Regions from separate parts of the Brevibacillus antibioticus genome, predicted to be linked through region 3. Evidence: riboswitches for the same ligand, from Rfam matches in the RefSeq annotation. Region 3 holds a riboswitch; each other region holds the start of a gene.
The links. A riboswitch is a leader RNA that binds a small molecule or an ion and turns the genes downstream of it on or off. The one in region 3 is predicted to bind cyclic di-GMP.

Region 1: another riboswitch for cyclic di-GMP. It lies ahead of ggt (gamma-glutamyltransferase); the one in region 3 lies ahead of E8L90_RS17400 (GNAT family N-acetyltransferase).
Region 2: another riboswitch for cyclic di-GMP. It lies ahead of yfmT (benzaldehyde dehydrogenase); the one in region 3 lies ahead of E8L90_RS17400 (GNAT family N-acetyltransferase).
Region 4: another riboswitch for cyclic di-GMP. It lies ahead of E8L90_RS26305 (DUF5317 domain-containing protein); the one in region 3 lies ahead of E8L90_RS17400 (GNAT family N-acetyltransferase).

The regions. Positions count from the first base shown of each region.
Region 1 is NZ_SZNK01000001.1:5,229,312-5,233,707, forward strand. It holds gene E8L90_RS25325 (methyl-accepting chemotaxis protein) at 1-280, opposite strand, end outside; gene ggt (gamma-glutamyltransferase) at 360-2,078, opposite strand; cyclic di-GMP riboswitch class I at 2,261-2,349, opposite strand; gene E8L90_RS25335 (SET domain-containing protein) at 2,591-3,208, shown strand; gene E8L90_RS25340 (glutamine--tRNA ligase/YqeY domain fusion protein) at 3,288-4,396, shown strand, end outside.
Region 2 is NZ_SZNK01000001.1:315,445-319,840, forward strand. It holds gene E8L90_RS01445 (RsmF rRNA methyltransferase first C-terminal domain-containing protein) at 1-294, opposite strand, end outside; gene E8L90_RS01450 (hypothetical protein) at 380-1,135, shown strand; gene E8L90_RS01455 (methyl-accepting chemotaxis protein) at 1,160-2,095, shown strand; cyclic di-GMP riboswitch class I at 2,270-2,355, shown strand; gene yfmT (benzaldehyde dehydrogenase) at 2,441-3,898, shown strand; gene E8L90_RS01465 (methyl-accepting chemotaxis protein) at 3,929-4,396, shown strand, end outside.
Region 3 is NZ_SZNK01000001.1:3,701,669-3,706,064, reverse strand. It holds gene E8L90_RS17410 (alpha/beta fold hydrolase) at 1-827, opposite strand, end outside; gene E8L90_RS17405 (methyl-accepting chemotaxis protein) at 941-2,413, opposite strand; gene E8L90_RS17400 (GNAT family N-acetyltransferase) at 2,417-2,971, opposite strand; cyclic di-GMP riboswitch class I at 3,166-3,249, opposite strand; gene E8L90_RS17395 (peroxiredoxin-like family protein) at 3,420-4,082, opposite strand; gene E8L90_RS17390 (Crp/Fnr family transcriptional regulator) at 4,167-4,396, opposite strand, start outside.
Region 4 is NZ_SZNK01000001.1:5,449,153-5,453,548, forward strand. It holds gene carB (carbamoyl-phosphate synthase (glutamine-hydrolyzing) large subunit) at 1-1,138, shown strand, start outside; gene argF (ornithine carbamoyltransferase) at 1,083-2,054, shown strand; cyclic di-GMP riboswitch class II at 2,147-2,228, shown strand; gene E8L90_RS26305 (DUF5317 domain-containing protein) at 2,488-3,039, shown strand; gene E8L90_RS26310 (HD-GYP domain-containing protein) at 3,023-4,357, shown strand; gene E8L90_RS26315 (histidine phosphatase family protein) at 4,386-4,396, opposite strand, start outside.

The sequences.
Region 1 (4,396 bases), 1.5 Mb from region 3:
CGGTAAACTTGCGAATGAATTCATTTTTTGCTGCTGCATCATCGGATTGAATATCCGAGGTACGGGCTAAAACTTGAATTTCTGTCATACGCCGGTCCAGATATTGATCCATAGCTATGGCTGTACTGGAAGTAAGGTCAACATAGGATGATTTTTGTTTATCAATCAGAATGGATGAAAAGCTGCTCGTGATAAACAACGAAACGGCAGTAAGTGGAATGACGGCTACGACGAGAAACCAAAGGATCATTTTGTTCCTGAGTTTGTTGAACAAAAACATAGGTTTGTCCACTCCTAATCCGTGAATGCAAAATAGAAACAGTCAGCTGCTGAGATGAACTCAGCAGTCTGACCAAATATTAATAGCCCATTGCTGCGCCTTCACCGCGAGGATCAGCACCACCGAATTTTACATTGGTTTTCGGGTCAATCAGGATGGCGCCGGACTGTCCCATCGCATCGGTATAGGCTGCTTCCAGCTTTTCGACTGGATGCCCACGTTTAATGAGCTCGTCTAGGACTTCTTGAGGGATGCGGCTTTCCACCTTGAGATTGTTGGAAGCAGATCCCCAGTTGCGTCCATGCAGCCATCTTGGTGCTTCGATTGCGTCTTGCACGCTGAAACCAAAGTCGATGATACGTGTGACGAGAGCGGCTTGCGTTTGCGGCTGTCCTTCTCCCCCTTGTGTTCCGTAGAGAAGATAAGGCTTGTCCCCTTTAAAGAGCATCGCTGGGTTAATGGTGTGGAAGGTGCGTTTTCCTGGTTCCAAGTGATTGATGTGTTTGGAATCCAAAGAGAAATAGCTTCCGCGGTTTTGTAAAAGGACGCCCGTATCTTTCGCTACGATGCCGGAGCCCCAGTCAAAATAGTGACTCTGAATGATGGATACTGCATTCCCATCTTTGTCGACGATCCCGAACCAGGTTGTATCGCCTTTTGGATCCAGTGGTTCTACGGATTTGGCGGCTTGCTTCATATCAATGCGCGCAGCTAAATCTTTCCCGTGCTGCTTGGACAACAGCTCATCCACAGGGATATCCACAAAGGCAGGGTCAGTCAGCCATTTGTCGCGGTCAGCAAAAGATTGTTTGGTAGCTTCTACAATCGTGTGATAGTAATCGGGTGTTCCTTCACCCATGCTTTTGAGGTCGAAGTTATTCAAAACATTAAGAATGGAGAGTGATGCCATGCCTTGGGAGTTAGGCGGCACGTTGTACGCTTTATAACCGCGGTAGTCTACTATAATTGGCTCTGCCCAAGTGGAGGTGTGCTTCTCAAAATCTTTCAACGTGAGCAATCCGCCGTTGGCTTTCATGTCTGCTACGATTTTTTTAGCAACTTCTCCTTTATAAAAACCGTCAGCGCCTTTTTTTGCAATGATTCGCAAAGTATTGGCAAGATCCTTTTGTTTGAGAATTTCGCCTGCTGCATAGAGATCGCCGTTGGGCTTCAGGAATGTTTTACGGAATTCATCAAAACGTTGAAGATTTTTCAAGTCATTGTCAGTTGGATCTGTCGCGTATTTTGTCCAATATACTTGGTTAGGGGAGACGGGATATCCGTTCTCGGCGTATCCAATGGCAGGCTCCAGCAGTCTGTTCCATTGAAGCTTATTGTTGCCCATGCTTTTATGGGCGTAGTTGTACGCCTCCCACCAGCCGGAGACGACACCAGGGACAGTGTTTGCCGATTCATAACCGCGGGACGGGATTTTTTCGTAGCCTTTGTTTTTGTAATAGTCGAGGGTTGCCTTTTCTCCTGCACGACCACTGCCGTTCAGCGCCTTTAGCTCTTTTGTTTTGGCATTGTAGATGAGCCAGAAGTTATCTCCACCAATGGTTGTGTAATGAGGATAGACGACAGCTAATGTGGAAGCGGCTGTAATAGCAGCATCTACTGCGTTTCCACCGTCTTCCAATGTCTTCAGGGCTGCAGCTGTAGCCAGATAGTGAGGAGTCGTCACCATTGCGTTCGGTGACATCGATGTTGGACGGTTAGCAGCTTGTGCCCCAGAGAATGTTGATACCCCGATGACAGCAGTCAGCGCGACGGTCGAGAGTTTCTTCCAGAATGACATTCCTATGAAACCTCCTTCATGATGAATAAAATAATGAATTCATTAAACCGGCTATCCGCTGTTACCTCACCTCCTTCAAAAGTCAAAAATACACAAACATACAAAAATAGACAAAAATAGACATTGTGAACACAAAAAAAGACCAATGATATAGGATCATTGGTCTCGTCCTACATCAATACTTCGGTAGCTGGCAAGCGTGTCCGCTGTTGCGGAGGTAGCCCCTGTAGCTTTGCGTCGCCGGATTTCCCCGGGTATGCCGTTTCGATATCAATGGATGAAGCATAAAATTGACACATTTACTGATGCGATCGTTGTGGGAAAAAGTTCCTAAAACTCCATTTGCCAATAATATAGACTATTTACCATTTGTGGTAAATAAGAAAAATATTTTAATCCGGAAAAATAGTTAGGAATGCTATGTATTTTTCGAAAGATATTCACACACCTCCTGGGGCTGAACTGCTTATGATGATAAAAAGGCACATTCGCCAAGGGGTGAAACAAAGACCATGATGCATCCCGATACAGAATTGCGCTATATCAACGATGAGATCGGGTACGGTGTGTTTGCGACAAGGTTTATCCCAAAAGGAACGATTGTATGGGCACAGGATGATTTGGACCAGGTATTGGACCCTGCATTTGTGGAAAGACTTGACTCATTACGAAAACAGGACGTACAAAAATATTCGTTTAAAAACCAGTTCGGAAAGTACATTCTTTGTTGGGATAAGGCAAGGTACGTGAACCACAGCTTTCATGCGAATTGTGTGCCAACCATGTATGATATGGAATTGGCTGCACGGGATATTTTTCCGGGCGAAGAGTTGACTGATGATTATGGAACGTTAAATCTGGATGAACCTTTTGATTGTTTGCCCGAGTCTGACACGGACCGCTCCCGCGTAATGCCCGATGACTTGCTTCGGTATTACCCGCAGTGGGATCGGATTGCAGCGGAAGCATTCCAACATTTCAATCATGTTGAACAACCTTTGCTGCATCTGATTCCCCCGAAGCATCTCGAAACGATTCGTGGGATCACGGAGCAGCGCTTAGCTGTTGATTCTGTCATTCACCTGTATTGCAGGTCACAATGGCAAACGGGGCAGCAATGGGAGACATGAGCGGGTCGGTCAACGACCCGATTTTGTTGAACTCTGGGTAGAGAATCAGTATTATGGAATGTAAAGGTGAAGTGAAAGGTTGATTTCATTGGAAAACAAGGTAGCGGCATCCAATTTTATCCGCAATATCATGATTGATGACTTGCAAGAGGGCAAAGTAAAGGAAATTATTACCCGCTTTCCCCCAGAACCGAACGGGTATCTTCATATTGGACATGCGAAAGCGATCTGTCTAAACTTTGAGTTGGCACGAGAATTTTCCGGCAAGGCCAACCTGCGTTTTGACGATACGAATCCGGTAAAGGAAGACATCGAATACGTAGAGGCTATCAAAAGGGACGTTCAATGGCTTGGCTTCGAATGGGACGGGTTGTTTTTTGCATCTGATTACTTTGAAGAGATGTACAACCGTGCGGTGCTGTTGATTAAAAAAGGTCTGGCTTACGTAGACGATCTGTCTCCCGAAGACATGCGTAAAATGCGTGGAACATGGACAGAGCCAGGTACAGATAGTCCGTTCCGCAACCGGTCTGTGGAGGAAAACCTGGACCTGTTTGCACGTATGCGCCAAGGGGAGTTCAAGGACGGAGAAAAGGTGCTGCGTGCGAAAATCGACATGGCTTCTCAGAACTTCAACATGCGCGATCCAGTTCTGTATCGGATCTCCCATGCAACGCATCACAACACGGGCGACAAATGGTGCATCTATCCGATGTACGACTTCGCTCATCCGTTGGAGGATGCCATTGAGGGCGTGACACACTCCCTGTGCTCACTGGAATTCGAAGATCATCGCCCATTGTACGACTGGGTAGTCCGCGAGTGCGAAATGGAGAGTGCACCACGCCAGTACGAATTTGCTCGCTTGAACCTGACCAACACCGTTATGAGTAAACGCAAGCTGAAACAGCTTGTCGATGAGAATGTAGTAGACGGCTGGGATGACCCGCGCATGCCAACCATCGCAGGCTTCCGTCGTCGTGGCTATACACCGGAAGCGATTCGTACATTCGCTCGTGAAGTAGGGGTAGCGCGCGCTAACAGCACGGTTGACGAGAAAATGCTAGAGTATTTCATCCGTGAGGACCTGAAGCTAAAGGCACCGCGTACGATGGCTGTTTTGAATCCGTTGAAGGTCGTCATCACGAACTATCCGGAAGGGCAAGTCGAGATGCTCGAAGCGGAGAT
Region 2 (4,396 bases), 3.4 Mb from region 3:
TGCTTCGGCAGCGGACATCGCGCTTGGCTCCTGCAAATAGTACAGGCCAGCGGAGTGAAAAGGATGCTTGCCGGGACGATCTGGCTCTTTGTAGCGAAAACCGTTTACGCACCAAGGGACTGCTTCTACAGCAAACGGCGAGATTTTCAAAAAATCGTCACGACCCACCTTCAACGGATTGACCCGCAAGCCATGTGTCACAGGCTGATCATATGAGGAAACGAATGCCTCATAATCGTGTCCGAGCAAGGTTTGCATGCGCTCGGTAAATGGTGTTGGTAATTTTTTTGTCATAACAGCCTCCGATGTCAGTTTTTGGCCCCATGTGAAAGGAAAAGATAGAATCATGGCGAATCATAGAGAATGAGGTGAGAGCATTATGGAAGGATCCCGTGCAAAACGCTACCGCTCCCGGCGGAGGAATGACTCGGAAGTAAGCCGGTTTTGGATCATGGGGTTGCTGTTCTCACTGCTGGTGCTCGCTTTTGAATTCTTTATCGAAATACCCGCCGACGCAGATTGGCTGGTCGATATGGAGATGGCTTTGTTTTCTGCCAGCTTTACATTGCTTGCCTTCTATCTGCTCGGACTTACCTTTGCCTTTTCACGCCACCAAAAGGCAGGGAAGATCAATCACCAAATCATCATCTATGTATGGTTGGGTGCGATCTTGTTTCACTTGTTCCTGCTCATCAGCAATTTGTCCAATCAGCATGTGTACAAGGCAGGGATCATTCTATTTTTAGGACCATTGTTTTTAACTGTCTACCATTTTATCACGTACTTGGCAGCTTTGCGCGAGGAGCGTGAGGAGCAGGAGGCAGCTACGACAGCTACGCTTGAGCGTACGGCCTACCAGATGATTCTGGAGGGCGGGCGTGTATACAGCGAGTTGAGTCGCCTGAAAACAGAATATCCAGAAGTGGAGCAAATGCTTCGCGCCAACGATTTTCACGATAAACTGGAGCGCTATGCTTTGGAAATGCAGCAGTATTTGCAGGTGAAGCATTTTGAGCGTAAAGACGTGGAGCTCTTGGAGGGTCACTATTATTTCTTGGAAAACTTGCTGAGCTTGGCGAAACAACATCCGGGAATAATCGAGTCCCGCGTATATAGCCGCCGAAGTGACAATTGATGGGTACAAAGGAGAGGGAAGCGGATGTTTTGGAAAAAAGACAAAGCCCTAGCAGAAAAAGAGACAGCAGCGACGACAGCCACAACCACAAAGACAGGACAGCAAGACGCTTGGAAGCATGAGCTTCGCGGTCTTTACGAACAGATGGGCGCGATCCTCACTTCGAACCAAGCGATGAACGCCGAATCTGATCAAATGGTGCGATTGGTGATGAGGATGAAGGGTGTCGTAGATAATATCCAGGCCATTAACGAGCGGGATGATGAATCTGCGAGCCAGTTGTCGGTTCGAGGAGAGCGCCTGACAGACATCTGTAAACAATCCGTAGCGCGTGCAGATGAAGGCAAGAAGGCTATGACGGACGTTGTAGAAGTCATGAGCCTGCTCGACAAAGAATCGGTCCATACATCCAAGTCCATGAGCCGCTTGGAAGAGCGCTCTTCAGAAATTACGAGTATCGTCAAGGTGATCAGCGACATTGCGAATCAGACCAACCTTCTCGCGTTGAATGCAGCGATAGAAGCGGCACGTGCCGGTGAACAAGGCCGCGGTTTTGCTGTCGTAGCGGATGAAGTACGGAAGCTGGCCGAGATGACAGCGAACTCGACCAAGACGATTGCAGAATTGATTGGCAAGATTCAGGAAGAAACAAAAGAAGCATTGTCCAACAGTGAAAAAAGCAGCAGTGCGATCAAAAATGGACTTTCCATCAGCAAGGATGCTGCGGGGAAGACAGATCAGATCGTGAACGCTTTCCAGGCACTGAACGTCGAAGTGTCGGGTGTGATGGAAATTATCGCGCATCAAAAGCGATTTGCTGACGATGTGTCCCAGCAGGTAAGTGATGCAAAGGGCTTGCTGGATGAGCTGAATGAAGGAATGACCAAGCACGTGAGGGACGCCAACGCGGTAGAGCAAATGCTCGCGACGAGCGTAAAGGATGTCAAAAAGTTATTGTGATCATAAGGTAAACGAATCAGGAGTCCGTATCCAAGCGATGCGGACTTTTTGGTATTTCTCCACTTTTTCACCAAAATTCTACATATTTCGGTTTGACTATTAAGAATAACGTACTATAATCGAAGTAAGATTCTCCATATACTTCCTTTTTTCGACAAAATCCTATCAGCATTCGCTATGAATGGGCAAACCCATTGAAAAGTGGGGACGCAAAGCCACGGGCCTAATGTACACGTTACGATGGCAGCCGGGTTGCCAACGAGCAGTGTATTTTACTGTTTTAGTTTTACGGCTCCTTTCATGCGAAAGGGGCCTATTTATTTTACAAAAGGGAGAGGTTGTAGCATGTCAATCCTTCAAACACTGGACAAGCAGTATATCAATGGGGAGTGGCGCGACGGACTGGGCGCGAAGACATTGCAAGATATCAACCCTTACAACGGGGAAGTCATCGCAGAGTTTAAAATGGCAAATCTGGAGGATATCGACGCGGCTTACAAGGCGGCAGCCAACGCGAAAAAAGAGTGGGATGAAGTGAATGCTTATACCAAATCCCGAATGTTGGAGCGTGCTGTTCGCTATATCGAAGAGCATGAAGAAGAAATCATTCAGATCATCATTCGTGAACTAGGTGGAACCCGACTGAAGGCATTTTTTGAGATCGGGCTTGTGAAGGATATTATTCGTGAGGCGGCTACGTTCCCGGTACGCATGGAAGGAAAAATTCTCCCTTCTCCCGTAGACGGAAAGGAAAATCGCTTGTATCGGATTCCCGCAGGAGTTGTCGGCGTCATCAGTCCGTTCAACTTCCCGTTCTATCTGTCGATGAAGTCCGTAGCTCCAGCTCTTGGCGCGGGCAACGGTGTCGTCCTCAAACCGCATGAGCACACGCCAATCACGGGTGGGACTCTCATCGCGAAAATTTTTGAAGAAGTAGGTCTGCCCAAAGGCTTGATCAACGTCGTTGTAACGGATATTGCTGAAATTGGTGATGGTTTTGTCTCCCACCCCATTCCACGCATCCTTTCGTTTACAGGCTCGAGCCAAGTAGGAAGTCATATCGCGCAAGTGGCAGCGAAGCATTTCAAGAAGGCGATTTTGGAGCTAGGCGGCAATAGTGCCCTGATTGTTTTGGAGGATGCGGATCTTACGTATGCCGTCAATGCAGCAGTATTCAGCCGCTTTACCCACCAAGGTCAGATTTGCATGTCGGCTAACCGGGTTCTGGTTCACCAAGATGTTTACGATAAATTCCTCGATCTGTATGTGGAAAAAGTATCTGGACTCAAGGTAGGCGACCCAAATGATCCAGACACGGTAATCGGTCCACTCATCAATCAACGGCAAGTCGCCAACCTGATGGCAACGATCGATGAAGCGATTCGCGAAGGAGCCGTTCCTGCACTGAAAGGGGAAGTAAAAGGAAACGTGGTCGAGCCGATTGTTTTGACAGGTGTGACCACAGACATGTCCATTGCATCCAAAGAACTGTTTGGTCCGGCTGTTTGCATCATGTCGTTTGCTTCCGAGGAAGAAGCGATTCGCATGGCGAACGAGACACCATTTGGATTGTCCGGGGCGATTCATACCCGCGATCTGGAGAGAGGTGCCCAGATGGCCAAGCGCATTGAGACGGGCATGATTCATATCAACGATGGAACGATCAATGACGAGCCAATTGTGGCGTTCGGCGGTGAAAAGCATTCCGGATTGGGACGCTTAAATGGTCAATGGAGCCTAGAAGAGTTTACTACGCTAAAATGGATTTCGGTTCAGCACAAAAAGCGCCAATTTCCGTACTAATGCCATCAAAATATAGAGGTGAAGAGGGTTATGAACGGATACGAAGAATGGAACGAAACAGAAGCTTCCGAAAAGGGGCAAAACGCAGAACTGCTCGAGGCTTTCATCAAGGTTGCCCCCTATTTAAATGATTTGCTCACCGATGACATTACCATTGGGGTCTACGACACGGAAAAGCTATTGCGCAATGTGCCTGCTCAAACATTTGCACTGCAAGTAAAGCCCGGTGATCCACTCCAGGAAGGAGATGTGATCACCAACGCGATTCGAAGAAACACCAAGCAGGCGATGATGGTCCCCAAGGAATTATTTGGTTTTCCTCTCGTCGCACGAGCGATCCCCCTGCATGATCACACGGGAAAAGTCATCGGTGGTGTCGGCATTGGCTCGAGTATGGAGCGAGCCAATGAGCTGTATGAAATTGCCGCAAATCTCTCGAGTGTTGTCGAGCAGGTCAGTGCCACCACACAAGAGATGGCGTTGCAGATCGGGAATTTG
Region 3 (4,396 bases):
GCTAGCGACTGATCTGAGACAATGGCATCATCCGCACCGCGAATCCATAAAATCGGACACTTCGGCTCAATTTGGACAATACCGGACAAATTTACGTATTTGGGAGAAATCGCATTCGTAATCCCTGTCGTTCCAGGAGCGACACCGGGCCAATCGTTTACGTATTCAAAGGCACCGGGGTAAAAGCCCTCTCCCGTTCTTGTAGAGATTATCGCACTCACATAACGGTCTTCCCGCTCTGAGTCAACCTGGAACGGCGGCTTGAAATAAAGCTGATTCATGACATTGCGAGGACTGGAGGGAGATTCATTGCCCATATCTTTGGCTGCAATCCTTTTGACCAGCTCGGAGTTGGCGGCTCCTCCACCGGAGCCTGAGAAGCTACTGTAGCACGGAGTGCCAGCTAAATCCTTGGTTCCGCCAAAGCCGTAAGGGGACATGGGGGCGATGAGAATCAGAGAGCGCACTTCCTGCGGGTGATCGATGGCAAACTGCATCACGATCCCACCGCCCAACGACCAGCCGGCAAGATGGACGGGTGTTGGCAAATCCAATGCCCGAATAAACGAATAAAGGTCATCCGACCAGTCTCGCAAACCGCGTGTCGCATCGAGGGGCAATGCTTCACTTGCTCCATAGCCACGCATATCAGGTGCATACACACGGTACTGGTCACATAGAGCCGCAATGGTATCATCCCAGAACAAGTTAGCTGATGCATTACCGTGAATGAGGAGAAGCGGTTCTCCTTCCGGTACACCTGCTGTCAGATAGGAAATGAGCAGTCGATCGGTCTGAATCGTTTTGGTTTCGATTCGTGCATCCATCAATGATGTGCCTCCTTTCGAACTTTTAATATCAGAATATTTCTATTATATATCTATTCGGTTACAAAATGAGAAAAGAAAACAACCGCCCGTGAAAGGCGGTTGCAGGAAGGTTACATATGGAGACCACGCATCTGTTGTTCGATTCTCTCAAAGCCGCCAGATACCTTAACGACTTCGTCTTTTTGCTCAGAAACGAGAACTAGCACTTCTTCCAGGTTCTCTTTGTTCTTGTCGGTAATATCTGCATTGACTTCAACTTTTGCGCCGACTTCCTGAATCATGCTGTGAACATGGATGATGAACTCTTGCAGGTTTTTCGTTTTATCCGCGAAGTTTTGCATGTAGTTGTCCATATTGGTGAACATTTCTTGTACTTCGAGGATACCCTCGCTATTTTTCTCAAAAGAAGTCTGTGACTCAGAAATCATATCGGATACGAGCTTCATTTTTTCGCGAATGGTCATGAGCAGGTTCGAAATCGACTCTGAGGATAGCTTGGAGGATTCAGCCAGCTTCCGTACTTCATCTGCTACGACAGCAAATCCACGGCCGTGTTCACCTGCACGAGACGCTTCAATCGTGGCATTGAGTGCCAGAAGATTGGTTTGTGCAGAAATCTCGGAAATGGTTTGAATGATTTTCCCAATCGATTCGGTTTCTTTATTGAGCTCTTGAATCAGCTGGTTCGTACCTTGGATGTCCTTGATGAATCGTTCAAAATCATTGCCGATGTTGCCAATGCGTTTACCGCTCTCGTTAGTGGCTTCTTTGGTCGATTCTACGTATTCATGCATCTCCGTAACAGAGCGGGTCATATCCTCAACTTGCAGATTCGTCGAGCTCATTTCCCGACGCAGCTCGTCCGTATTGCTGGTCTGGACCGTAAAGGACTCCATAATGTCTTGCAGGGAAGCAACGGTTTCGACAGCGCGAACATTTACACCGTCCGTTACCTTGTTCAAATTCTCTTGATAGTCTTGCATAGAGGTGAGTGATTCATTGATCTGATCCAGAACACGTTGCAACGATTCCTTCGAGGCAATCGCTTCTTGCTTTTGTTGCTCACTTTCCTTTTGCAGCTTGTTATTGAATACAGCATGCATCATGCTCGTGACAGAGACGAAGCAGAAGGTAAGCAGGAAGTACATCAGGTCAAGATTGCTGGTCGAATGGAAAATCAATTCTCTCTGTGTCAGGAAGTAGTAAGAGACAATGCCTAATGTCGATACAATGGTCAAAATATTGATGAGTCGGTCTTGATAAATTCCCATAACTGCTACAAAGAACATAATGGTCATGATATTGATCATATGCGGGTCTAGTCCAACAATGATGAACATGAAGATTCCGATTACAGCGAAGTTGAAAAACTTCATGAAAGGCGCTGCTTTTTCACGGAAGCTCGGGCGATTGGAGATGTAAGTAAAAGGTGCCAGCACGCCATACAAAATACCCAGTACAGTGAGAACGAATGCGTACGGTACGCCTAGAAAGAGGTTTAAGACCTGAACAACCGTAATAATACTTGCGAATACGATTACGACCCAATTGTTTCTTCTTCTCAATAGATCAATGTTATCCATGTTTTACCCACCTACCTCGACTTTTACTTGGTTGGATGACGACGAATTGTACCAGGAATATTTCGAATCGTGCTTATTGTCATAGACATCTTTTAGATGGAAGAGGGTCGGAATAGCATCGGCCCCTTTATAAAAGACGATATCTTTGGTCTGAATCGCCTTTACATGATACTTCTTGTTAATGAACGTAAAAAAAGTCGGATCTGATACACCGATTGCGTGGGTATAACCATGCTTTTCAGCGTAATCTATCATCAAGCAAATTCCTTTTTGCCCTAATTGTCCACGGTATTTCGGCAAAACAGCGAGACTGTCTACCTCCATTACTTTCATATCTTCTGTAACAACATCCTGAAATAGCGATTTCATATAAGCACTTGATTTGGAAAAGGGTATCATTTCAAATGTTCCACCTGCTTCACCATCATCGGCAAGTAGGAGGAATTGTGCGGAGCCTTCTTTTGCGTACTCCATCTCGAAACCCATGCTTGTCCATACTGTTTCTTTGATTTCATGAAATGTAGCTAATTCTTGTACGGTTTCTACTTGTTTGTACATAACTTCTCCACTCCATCATTTTCTCTGATTGAACTGTGTTGTGTATGCTTGACGTCTCAAAAGTTATGCTTTTCCATCTGTTACAAAAATGAAAGTGCTTTCATCCTCCTTTCAAAAAACGAAACACAAAAAAAGGCCGTTCCATCGAAATGGAACAACCGAAGCTACCAACATCAAAAAAATGGTATCAAGATGATGGCAACCCGGCTATCATGGTCAAAGACTGTAGACCCGTGGTTTTGCGTCGCCACCTTTCGATGACTTTGCCTTTGCAGTTTTTAGTATAATTTGTAAATGAGTGTCGAAATTTGAAAGATATAATCATGCAAAATATAAGACATAAGATATATCCTTGTCAAGTTTTGGTAGGGGAAAGAAACTAATTGCTCGTAACGGATAGACGTACAAAGAACCAGTTGTGGTATCAACTGGTTCTTCCTTATAGGCGTTAGGTTAGGGTACGTAGAATGTCTAAAACTTCAGTAGGCTCCATGCGTTTTTTGTAATCGGGATCTAAGTATGCTGATCGGATTACGCCCTGGTTGTCGAGGATATAAGTAGCTGGTATGGGGAGTGTCCAGGAATCGTCGCTATTAAAATGCTTGAGATCGATATCCAATGTTCGGTAGGTATCCTGGAAATGATCAGGTAATCTGAATCTGAGTTTATATTTTTCTGCTACCCGGTTATTGGTATCGCATAGCACGGGAAAGCTCAGTCCGTTTTTCTCTTGCATTGCAAGAGAGTGTGCAGGAGATTGTGGACTAATGGCAAACAATTGGGCACCCAGTGAAGTTATCGTATCGACCTGTTGTTGGTATGCTTGCAGCTCCAAATTGCAGTAGGGACACCATGATCCACGGAAAAATGTCAGGACGACGGGACCTTTTACGACTTCTTCCGACAAGGCAATGGTCTTGCCAATGTGATCGTTCAAGGTGAAATCAGGTGCAATCGAACCAATCGGCAAGCCCTTTGCATGCCAAGAGGTCCGCAGCTCCTCGATTGATCTTGTAAATGCATCTGTTACTTCACGAGTGAGCAAGTCCGCTATTTGTAAGGTTGTAAAATCTAGTTCTTCGCGCAGGCTCTGAAAATGTGGTTTATCCATATGTCGTTCCCCTCTTTTTCGAAAGAATAGTAGAAGCCATAGCTATACGATATCTTTCGTTTGGAGGGAAAGATGTAAACTGGATTACATTTTCTTCAAAATTCTGTCCCGATGAATGGAAATGGATTTAAAGCTTGTTTGAATCAGTTCTTCTCTTGCTAATGCACGTAATGCTACCGTCACAGCTTCCCTGGATGCCCCGACAAAATGGGCGAGCTCTTGATGGGAAAGAGGTAAGTCAATTTTTTGAAACGCCGAACTGTTAGGATTGCCAAATTGATCGGCAAGCTTTACTAACGTGGAAATAATGCGAT
Region 4 (4,396 bases), 1.7 Mb from region 3:
AATCGGCTTCCCTGTTTTGATGCGACCCTCGTACGTCATCGGCGGGCAAGGTATGGTAGTTGTCCACAATATCGACGAGCTGCGAGCTACCATTCAAGACTGGTTGAACCATCCGGACATGAGCATGTTTTTCCCGCTCCTCGTGGATAAATACGTTCCAGGCAAGGAAGCAGAAGTAGATGCGGTATGCGACGGACAATCTGTTATCATCCCAGGGATTTTCCAGCATGTGGAGAGGGCGGGCATCCACTCAGGCGACAGTGTAGCCTTGTTCCCGGCTCCTCATCTGACGGATGACATCAAGCAAAAAATCGCGAGCTATACAGAAGCAATCGCGAGGGAAATGGAAGCGGTCGGGTTAATCAATATCCAGTTCGTCATTGATGGCGAAACGGTTTATGTACTGGAGGTAAATCCTCGTGCTTCACGGACCGTACCGATTACGAGCAAAGTGACTGGCATCCCGATGGTTCAACTGGCGGTTCGCGCACAATTGGGTGAAAAGCTTTTGGATATGGGCTACGGTACAGGGCTTTTGCCAGAGATTCCGTTTGCAGTCGTCAAGGCACCGGTTTTCTCCACGATCAAGCTGAACGGCGTAGACCCGGTACTAGGTCCAGAGATGAAATCGACGGGCGAAGTTCTCGGCTTGGGGCATTCTTTCGAAGAGGCAGCAGGCAAAGCCTTTGCTTTCAAAGACAATTTGTACGGCGACTGGCAAAAAGGTCAGTTGGTCATGATTTCTTTGGCAGATGGAGATAAGCAGGATGGCGTAAGAGAGTTGATTGGGCAAATTCAAGCAGACGGTGCCAATCTGGCGGCGACTCCGGGAACGGCCGAGTGGCTGAAAAACGAAGGAATTGTCGTGAAGCATATCGTGGCAGATGAAGCGGCGTGGATCGAGCTGTTGCAAGAGGAAGAAGCGGCCTTCGCTCTCGTTACTGCGACGAAAGGCAATCGTCAGGGCCGGACAGGATTTGCCCTGCGAAGCCGGATGGTACAACAAGGTGTGCCATTGTTCTTTGCTGTCGATACGTTCGAGTTATACGTGAAGTCTATTATGAAGAAAAGAGGTGGCTCGCATGCAGCCAGTGAAGATATTGGAACACTTTCAAAACTTGCCGTTGCAAAAGCATAAAGGAAAGGACTTCCTACGCGTTGATGAATTCAACGGGGAAGAATTGATGGAGCTGCTCCATCTGTCTGCTCACGTCAAGCAATTGCAAAAGCTGGGACAGCCATTCCAGCCTTTGCAAGGCAAGACGCTGGGGATGATCTTTGACAAGGCTTCGACCCGCACGCGCGTCTCTTTTGAAGTAGGGATGCATCAGTTGGGTGGCCTGGGGATGTTCATGAGCGGAAAAGAGCTGCAGCTCGGACGCGGGGAGCCGATCAGCGACACAGCAAAAGTTCTGTCTCGGTACGTGGATGCCATCATGATTCGCACTTTCTCCCACTCCTATGTAGAAGAGCTTGCTCTGCACGCGTCAATCCCCATTATCAATGGCTTGACCGATCTGTACCATCCTTGTCAGGCTTTGGCTGATCTGCTGACGATCTGGGAGCATAAAGGCAAGCTGAAGGGAGTCAAGCTCGCTTATGTAGGAGACGGCAACAACGTGGCGAACTCACTGGTACTGGGCGCAGCTCTGCTAGGCCTTGATGTGCGGGTGGCGACTCCAGCAGGCTACGAAATGGATGCCACTATTGTCGCAAAAGCTAGAGGGTACGCGAAACAAAGCGGTGGAAGCATGATGGTGACCACTGATCCGATAGAGGCTGTCATGGGGGCAGATGCTGTATACACGGACGTTTGGACTAGTATGGGTTTTGAGGAAGAAAATGAGGTGCGTTTGAAAGCTTTTGCTGACTATCAAGTGAACGAAAAATTAGTAGCAGCGGCAGATCGTAATTATCTCTTCTTGCACTGCTTGCCAGCACATCGTGGGGAAGAAGTGACAAGCGGGGTCATCGACGGATCGCGCTCTGTCATTTTTGATCAGGCTGAAAATAGATTGCACGCACAAAAGGCGATTTTGGCGGCGCTGGTATGAACATAGTTCTAGTTAAATGGAACTATTTGTAATTAAATCGAATAGACTATGAATCTATGATTGCCGAATTTTGTCATTTATGTGTAAAATAAAGGTAGGAAAGAAGCGAAGAAGTACGGACTGTATCTGGTCGCTTGGTCCGTATGGAGCCAGTAGCGAATCCAACTTTTTCCGTAATGGAAAAGGAAAGGGGAGCAGGGGCTGTACTTGGTCGCTTGGCCTCTGCATCACGGACAGTAGCGAAGCCAGCTTTCTCCACTATGCCTGAAGGGGGGAAAAGAAAATGAAAAAATGGTTCGCGGCAATTATGATGGTGGTAGCAATCGTAGCAGCTACTTCTGCAAACTACAACATTGGGTAATATTGGATACGAATAAAACACCGCTTGTAACAAGAGTGGTGTTTTTCTCTAATATTTTGGGGGAATACCTTTATGCTACTTGATGTGATTGGTTTATCGTTTGTAATTGCTCTATTAAGAGGAGGAAGGATTAAAGAGTTTCCGAAGTTTCATAAACTCTCTCTGCTCTTTATTAGTATAGCCCTACAAGCTCTTTCAGCGCTCTATCCCCCGGCAGGAGGGATATTCGTATCAATCTCTTATGTATTCATACTAGCCTTTCTATTGTTCAATCGCCAATCTGAGGATATACGTATCTTCATGATGGGCTGGTTTTTGAATTCATTGGCTATTTGGACAAACAATGGAAGAATGCCGATTGATTTGGAACAAGCGAAAAAGCTGCCTTACGATCTTACTCCGGTTATCAATGGGACGAATTTTAAACACAGTATTTTGACTGAGAGTACAAATTTGCCGTTTTTAACAGATGTCATCTACATGCCTTCCATTATTCCAAGGGTAATCAGCATAGGCGATATTTTTATTATGCTAGGTGCGTTTTTATTAGTACAACGCTTAATGAATAAGCCAATCTCACTATTACAACTTCGAGAAGGAAAAAACTATGCAACGAAAAGTTGAGTTTGGATCAACAATGAAAAAAATAGTGGTGACTTGGATTTTTCCACTAGCGGCGTTAGTGATTTTTTATGATTCGTTGTCTGATTGGGAGCCAAGAGAGCATTGGGGAGTTTTGTTTGCGTATACATTACTCACCATCTTTTCTACGTTCGCTCCTATACGGACGTTGAACACCATATTGACACTAAACAATGCAGTTATTTTTTCTGGTATTCTCCTCTTTGGGGCCTGGGTAGGTGTTTGGTCGGCCGTTGTTGAAACGTTGATACTGGCGTTTCTAATCAGGGCCAACCCGATAAAGGCTTTGGCAAATATTGGACAGCTGGTGCTAACGATTTGGTTTGTCGATCTCTTCAAAAACTCTATAGGCAATGTACCAGCTTCCACGATGATAACGGATCTACTTTTAGCTGTATCGTATTGGTTTATTAATATAATCCTATGTGGTTTAGGGATTTCTTACTTTTTTAAGACGAACTGGTTTACAACCGTTCAGAAAATGGCAAAAGGAACAACGCTCACATACCTTTTGCTCATGGTAATGGTGGGAATCGGATCTCGGCTGTTTGAGACATATGGATTATACACATTAGTTCCCATGATGGCTGCTTTTATCACGATGAGTTTTGTATTCCATCAATATTACGATAGTATGAATAAGCTCCAACAAAAAGTGGAAGAAGTCAAAACATTCAACCATAAGTTTTTGACTGCCATGGCGGCTTCTATTGATGCGCGTGATCGTTACACGAGTGGTCATTCCCAACGAGTGGCTCACTGGGGAAGAGAAATTGCCAAGGATATTGGTTTGTCTGCTACAAAAGTGGAAGAAATTTATGTTGGCGGTCTTTTGCACGACATTGGAAAAATCGGCATCGAAGACGAAATTCTCAATAAAAAAGGAAAGCTGACCCCGGAAGAGTATGACAAGATCAAGCAGCACACGGTCATTGGCTACGAAATTATTTTGCAAGCAGGGATGTTCAATGAATTGCTTCCTGCGATCCGTTCCCATCATGAACGAATAGATGGAAGGGGATATCCGGATGGTTTAGCCGGGGATGAGATTCCACTGATGGCGAGAATTTTAGCCATTTCAGACGCTTTTGATGCGATGGTCGCGGACAGGCCATATCGAAAAGGTTTGCCTGTGGAGGAAGCGCTTCAAGAAATCAGAAGGGGCTCTGGTACCCAATTTGATCCGATATTGGCGGAGCATTTTATCAGAATCGTTCAGCGACTGCCGTACGAAGAGTTGCAAAGCATTATCGGTATAGAGTCCATCCCACAAAAACAGTTACAGGAGGCAATAAGATGAGGTGCCCCTTGTAACTGTTTTTATTCGTTTACGACCAGA